2 linked regions of the Alloalcanivorax dieselolei B5 genome follow. The protein of the gene in region 1 binds, or shares a complex with, the protein of each later gene. Links are inferred from orthologs where the notes say so. Each region holds a gene or a part of one and is shown in the gene's direction. Other genes may lie near its edges. The genes, in order: tsaD and tsaB.

The links.
Region 2: the proteins of tsaD (region 1) and tsaB are in contact, whole or in part, in a solved structure (PDB 4WQ4), measured with the Escherichia coli proteins. The link is inferred for Alloalcanivorax dieselolei B5 from one-to-one orthologs.

Annotation. Positions count from the first base shown.
Region 1 is NC_018691.1:1,045,087-1,048,323, forward strand. Bases 85-3,007 are described here. They hold tsaD (tRNA (adenosine(37)-N6)-threonylcarbamoyltransferase complex transferase subunit TsaD), read left to right. Parts: upstream 85-988; coding sequence 989-2,026; downstream 2,027-3,007. Other genes in these bases: B5T_RS04745 (GatB/YqeY domain-containing protein), read right to left, coding at 85-531; rpsU (30S ribosomal protein S21), read right to left, coding at 553-768; plsY (glycerol-3-phosphate 1-O-acyltransferase PlsY), read right to left, coding at 2,145-2,750; folB (dihydroneopterin aldolase), read left to right, coding at 2,840-3,007. Outside these bases: more of B5T_RS04745, read right to left, coding at 82-84; more of folB, read left to right, coding at 3,008-3,196; folK (2-amino-4-hydroxy-6-hydroxymethyldihydropteridine diphosphokinase), read left to right, coding at 3,196-3,237.
Region 2 is NC_018691.1:2,066,871-2,070,171, forward strand. What follows is about bases 105-3,091. They hold tsaB (tRNA (adenosine(37)-N6)-threonylcarbamoyltransferase complex dimerization subunit type 1 TsaB), read left to right. Parts: upstream 105-1,252; coding sequence 1,253-1,930; downstream 1,931-3,091. Other genes in these bases: B5T_RS09365 (ATP-dependent DNA helicase), read left to right, coding at 105-1,191; B5T_RS09375 (acyl-CoA thioesterase), read left to right, coding at 1,930-2,367; B5T_RS09380 (undecaprenyl-diphosphate phosphatase), read left to right, coding at 2,373-3,091. In the rest of the region: more of B5T_RS09365, read left to right, coding at 1-104; more of B5T_RS09380, read left to right, coding at 3,092-3,188; B5T_RS09385 (class I SAM-dependent methyltransferase), read left to right, coding at 3,248-3,301. UniProt on the Escherichia coli protein: Required for the formation of a threonylcarbamoyl group on adenosine at position 37 (t(6)A37) in tRNAs that read codons beginning with adenine.

The DNA of each region.
Region 1 (3,237 bases):
AGAGTGGTGGTGGAGGCCGGCACACAGCGGCTGATGAGGGCGCCGTCGGGGATGGACGGGAACCGCGTGCCGGGTCCGGAATCAGCCAGTGAGCCTGGCTTTGACCTTGCCGCTAACCGCGCCTATGTCGGCCCGGCCCTGCAGTTTGGGCTTGAGCAAGCCCATGACTTTGCCCATGTCACCCATGCCGGCGGCGCCGGTACTGGTGATGGCCTCGTCGATCAATGCCTCGATTTCGGCATCGCTCAGGGGCTGGGGCAGGAATTCCTGGAGGATCAGAATTTCCGCTTCTTCCACCTCGGCCAGTTCCGGACGGTTGGCGTCACGGTACTGACCGGCGGAATCCTTGCGCTGCTTGACCAGTTTATCGAGCACGGCGAGGGCGCGGGCGTCATCCACTTCGATGCGCTCGTCCACTTCGATCTGCTTCAGCGCCGCCATGGCCATGCGCAGAACGCCCAGACGCGCCTTGTCTTTGGCGCGCATGGCGTCTTTGGTGGCGTCGGCGAGCTGTGCTTTGATCGCGCTCATGGTCAAAGACCGGAAACGGTCTTAGTACAGACGCTTACGAGCGAGCTGCTCGCGTTGCAGCTTCTTCAGGTGACGCTTGACCGCGGCAGCGCGCTTACGCTTGCGTTCCTGAGTCGGCTTCTCGTAGTTCTCGCGACGGCGGACTTCGGACAGAACACCGGCTTTTTCACAGGAGCGCTTAAAGCGGCGCAGGGCCACGTCGAAGGGTTCGCCTTCTTTTACTTTCACCTGAGGCATGAAGTATCACCTACCTAAAAAGTGTTGAGTTGTGTGGGTTCCGCCACGGGCTCAGGTGGTCCCTCGGGGGCAAACGTCATGGGGACGGCCACCCAGGCGGCAGGGCGCGAATTCTACCCGCGACCGGCAGGTAAATGCAAATGGCGGCGCGCCGGGCTATCATGCCGGCCCTCGCCGGCGGGTGCGCCGCTGGCCGGATTCCGCTTTTTGAGGTGGCTAAATGCGCGTTTTGGGCATCGAAACCAGTTGCGACGAGACCGGCGTGGCGGTGTACGACACCGAACAGGGCCTGTTGAGCCAGGCCCTGTTCAGTCAGATCGACATGCACGCGGTCTATGGCGGTGTGGTGCCGGAACTGGCCAGCCGTGACCATGTGCGGCGATTGCTGCCGCTGCTGCGCCAGGTGCTGTCCGACGCCGGCATTGGCGCCCGGGAGCTGGACGGTGTCGCCTACACCGCCGGGCCGGGGCTGGCCGGGGCCTTGCTGGTGGGGGCCGGTGTGGCCCGCGCTCTGGCCTACGGCTGGGGCGTGCCGGCGTTACCAGTGCACCATATGGAAGGGCACCTGCTGGCGCCGTTGCTGGAAGACGACGCCCCGGACTTTCCTTTTGTCGCGCTGCTGGTCAGTGGGGGGCACTCACTGCTGCTGGAAGCCCGCGCCCTGGGCGAATACGTCCCTCTGGGCGAGTCGGTGGACGACGCCGCCGGTGAAGCCTTCGACAAGGCGGCGAAGATGATGGGGCTGGGCTACCCCGGTGGGCCGGCGATCAGCCGTCTGGCGGAGCAGGGGCGGGCCGGGCGCTTTCGTTTTCCCCGGCCGATGACCGACCGGCCCGGCCTGGATATGAGCTTCTCGGGCCTCAAGACCTTCACACTCAACACCATTCACGATCTGGGCGGCGCCACCGTGCTGGATGACCAGGACCGCGCCGATGTGGCCCTGGCGTTCCAGGAAGCGGTAGTGGACACCCTGGTGATCAAGTGCCGCCGGGCCATGCAGGCCACGGGCGCCAAGCGCCTGGTGGTGGCCGGTGGCGTCAGTGCCAATGGCATGTTGCGCGAGCGACTGGCTCAGGCCATGGGCAAGCTGGGGGTGAAGGTGTATTACCCCGGGCTGGCGTATTGCACCGATAACGGCGCGATGATCGCTTACGCGGGGGCGTTGCGGCTGGCTGCCGGCGAGCGTCAGGAGGGGCTGGGCGTCAGTGTACGGCCCCGTTGGCCATTGGCGGAGCTGGCGCGGGTGGATGCCCGCTGATACCCACCACGCCTTGAAAGGCTCCACTGCCTGGCTGGTTTCCCTCAGCAACTGAAGAATGGCGGTTTTCCGTTTTTCGCTGCCAACTGTCCACTGTCAATTGTCAACTCGCCGGGAACTAGCCTTTCTTCCTGAACCCCAATTCCTCGCCGCGCAGCAGTTTGGCCAGGTTGGCGCGGTGACGCACGATCATGATCACGGTCAGGGCGGCCATCGGCGCCGCAGCGCCGGGCAGCCAGAACCACAGGCAGATGGGCGCCGCGATGAAGGCGCTCAGCGACGCCACCGAGGAAATTCGCAGCACCCCGAACACCACCAGCCATACCGCACCGGCCACCAGGCCGCTGGGCCAGTGCAGCGGGAACAGCACGCCAAAGGCGGTGGCCACGCCTTTGCCGCCGCGGAACTGAAAGAACAAGGGGAACAAATGGCCGAGGAAAGCGCAGAAGCCGACCAGCGCCACGGCGAACGCTGACAGGTCCAGGGCCCGTGCCACCAGTACCGGGATCACCCCTTTCAGTACATCGCCGAGCAGGGTCAGTGCCGCCGCTGGCTTGCCGGCGATGCGCAGCACGTTGGTGGCGCCGGGGTTGCTGGAACCCTGGGTACGCGGGTCCGGATAACCGAATAAACGGCAGACCAGGATGGCGCTGGAAATCGAACCCAGCAGATACGCCACCGCGCATAAAGACAGCAACCAACCCCAGCTTTCCTGTAATGCCATGGCAACCACCGGCTATAATCCCCGAATCAACAGGCTGGACATTGTACACACAAGCCGCTTATCGCGCGTCACCCGGACCGAGGAACAGCATGGACATCGTTTATATCAATGATTTGAAAGTCGATACGGTGATCGGCATTTTCGACTGGGAGCGGCGTATCCGTCAGACCGTCAGCCTGGATCTGGAGATGGCCGCGGATATCCGCAAGGGCGCCGCCACCGATCACATCGATGACGCCCTGGACTACAAAAGCATCAGCAAGCGGCTGATCGCCTTTATCGAGGAAAGCGAATTCCAACTGGTGGAAACCCTGGCGGAGCAGGTGGCGGCGCTGGTGCTGGAGGAATTCAATGTGCCCTGGCTGCGATTGCGGTTGAGCAAACCAGGCGCCCTGCGCGGTGCCCGCGATGTTGGCGTGATCATCGAGCGCGGGGAGCGTTCCTGATGGCGGAGGTGTTTCTCAGTCTCGGCTCCAACATCGACCGG
Region 2 (3,301 bases), 1.0 Mb from region 1 along the record:
TCGCTGAGTACCCGGCAGCTTCAGGAGCTGGGACGGGACAGCCTGTCGGAGGCGTCCAGCAATGCCATCGATGTGGGCGAGCTGAATCGTCGTATCAGCGCCCTGGATAAGGCTTGTCAGGATTTCCGCCTCAGCCTCGGTGAGCAGGAACGCCGCGCGCCCTGGTCCGAGGTGGCGGAATTGGAGGCGGTGCGGGAAGCGGGGCAGGCGCTGCGCGAGGCCACCTCGGAACTGGAAGCCTTCCTCAAACCCCACGCCAAGGCCAGCCGGGGATTGGAAGCCTGTGCCCGACGCGCCTGGGAGCATCTGCGTACTCTGGAGAATCTGTTGGAGGCGCAGGCGCCGAATCGGGTCTATTGGTTCGAGACGTTTCGTCGCACCGCGGTGCTGCACGGCACCCCGTTGTCGGTGGCGGCGCAACTCCGGGCTCAACGGGAACAGCACCCCTGTGCCTGGGTGCTGACCTCCGCCACCCTGTCCGTGGCTGGCCGTTTCGAGCATTTACAGAAGCGTCTGGGACTGGACGAGGCCGAGACGCTGCGTCTGGAAAGCCCGTTCGATTTCAAACGCCAGGCGGTGTTTTACGCTCCGGATGGCCTGCCGGCGCCGTCCTCGCCGGGGTATACCGCGGCGCTCTCCGAAGCCATGGTGCCGGTGATCGAAGCGGCCGAGGGGCGGACCTTTTTTCTGTTCACCAGCCATCGGGCGTTGCGCGAAGCCGCCGGTATTCTGCGCCAGCGCCTGAGCTATCCGTTGCTGGTGCAGGGCGAGGCCGGTCGCCGGGAATTGCTGGACGAGTTCCGGCGTCTGGGCAATGCGGTGTTGCTTGGCACCAGCAGTTTCTGGGAAGGCATTGATGTGCGAGGCGATGCGCTGAGCTGTGTCATAATCGACAAGCTGCCGTTCGCGTCGCCGGGTGATCCGGTGGCGGCGGCCCGCATCGAGTACATCAATCGCAACGGCGGTAACGCCTTTCGTGATTACCAACTGCCCCAGGCGGTGCTGGCCCTGCGTCAGGGCGCCGGCCGTCTGATCCGCGATCCGCAGGACACCGGCCTGCTGGTGGTGGCGGATCCGCGCCTGCTCAGCAAGGGCTACGGGCGCATGTTCATCGACAGCCTGCCGGGCATGACCCGCACCCGCAAGCTGGAGGTGGTGAAACGTTTTTTCGATTACATCAGGAATCGCTGACCGTGCCCGGCACCGTGTTCCGCCGGATCGGCTCCGCGACCTTCTCGGGAGTAGCCAGCCGATGACCCGTATTGTCGCCATCGAAACCGCCACCGACGCCTGCTCCGTGGCGCTGTGGCAGGACGGTGCCGTATTGGAAAAGTTCGAACCCGGCGCGCGCCGGCAAACCGAACGGGTATTGCCGATGGTGGAGGAACTCCTGGCCGAAGCGGGCATCGAACTCTCCTCGGTGGACGCGCTGGCGTTTGGTCAGGGCCCGGGTTCCTTCACCGGGGTGCGCGTCGCCACCTCGGTGGTGCAGGGGCTGGCCTTTTCACTGGACTTGCCGGTGGTCGGTGTCTCCACCCTGGCATCCTGTGCCTTGGCCGCCCATGATCGCCATCCCCGCTTTCAACGGATCGTCGCGGTGTTCGACGCCCGCATGGGGGAAGTGTATCTCGGTGCTTATCGCTGTGGCGGGGACGAGGTGGAAGCGCTGTGTGATGAAGGGGTGTTCGCGCCGGAACGGATTCCCGTGCTGGATGGCGGCGACTGGCTGCTGGCCGGTTCCGGAACGGTTTACCAGGACGCGCTGCGCGACCGCCTGACCTGGGCCGGGATGGACGCCGAGGCGATGCCTCGCGCGGCCACCGTGGCTCGTCTGGCGGTGGCGGCGGTACGGGAAGGTCGCACCGTGCCGGCCGAGCAGGCGCAGCCGGTTTATTTGCGCGATCGGGTGGTTCAGATAGGGAGCAAGTAATGATCGAGTGGGATTTGCCGAATGTGCACCATCTGCAAGTGGTGGTGCCGAAGCAGGCCATTGATGTCATGGGCCACGTCAACAACACCGAGTATCTGCGTTTCATGGAGCAGATCGCCTGGCACCACACCCAGGCGCTGGGGTTGGGCTGGGATAAATACCAGCAGCTCAACCGTGGCATGGTGGCGCGTCGTACCGAAGTGGATTATCTGGCGCCGGCGTTCGAAGGGGAGTCACTGCTGGTCGGCACCTGGATCGTGGAGAACGACGAGCGCATCAGTATCACCCGCCGTTATCAAATCATCCGTGAATCCGATGGGCTGACGCTGCTGCGTGGCCGTACCCGCTGGGTCTGCGTGGCGCTGGATTCGGGCAAACCCCGCCGTATGCCGCCGGAGTTTTTGTCCGGTTACCAACTTACCGCCCGGGAAGACTGAGCCGAATGGATGCCTTTCAAGCCGTTATCCTGGCCCTGATCCAGGGCCTTACTGAATTCCTGCCCATCTCCAGCTCCGCTCATTTGATTCTGCCCTCGGCCCTGTTCGGCTGGCCCGACCAAGGGCTGGCTTTTGACGTGGCGGTGCATCTGGGAACCCTGCTGGCGGTGGTGGTGTATTACCGCCGGGATCTGTTGGCGATGACCGGTGGCAGCCTGAAGGGGATCCGCACCAGCACCATGAACAGCGAGTTGCGTCTGACCCTGCTGGTGGGGCTGGCGACAATACCGGCGGTGGCCGCCGGTTTTCTGGCCAAGGATCTGATCGAGAACGAATTGCGCTCGGCCATGGTGATCGCGGTGACCACGGTACTTTTTGGTGTGCTGTTGTGGCTCGCGGACGTGCTGGGCGCGCGTCGGCGCGGTACCGAGACCATGGGCGTGGGCAGTGCCTTGTTGATCGGTGTGGCGCAGGCGTTGGCGTTGATCCCCGGCACCTCGCGCAGTGGCATTACCATCACCGCGGCGTTGGCGCTGGGCTTTCGCCGTGAAGACGCGGCCCGCTTTTCCTTTCTGATGTCGATACCGGTGATTCTTGGCGCCGGCCTGCTCAAGGCCAAGGATCTGGCGGAAAGCACGGTGCCGGTGGACTGGCTGCACCTGATCCTGGGCGTGGCGGTCAGTGGTGTGGTGGCCTACCTGACCATTGTGTTCTTCCTGCGTTTGCTGGATCGCATCGGCATGCTGCCGTTCATGATCTACCGGCTGTTGCTGGGCGGTGTGCTGTTCTACGTTATTTATTCGGCAACGGCGCTGTCTTGATACCTCTGGCCTGTCTCCCCGGCGCCCCGGACCTGAAGGGTGTCCCTCGTGTAAAGGATGTGGCCAGTGCCCGGGAGCAAGGCGTTGAACTGGTGCTTGGGCGCGTCGACGAC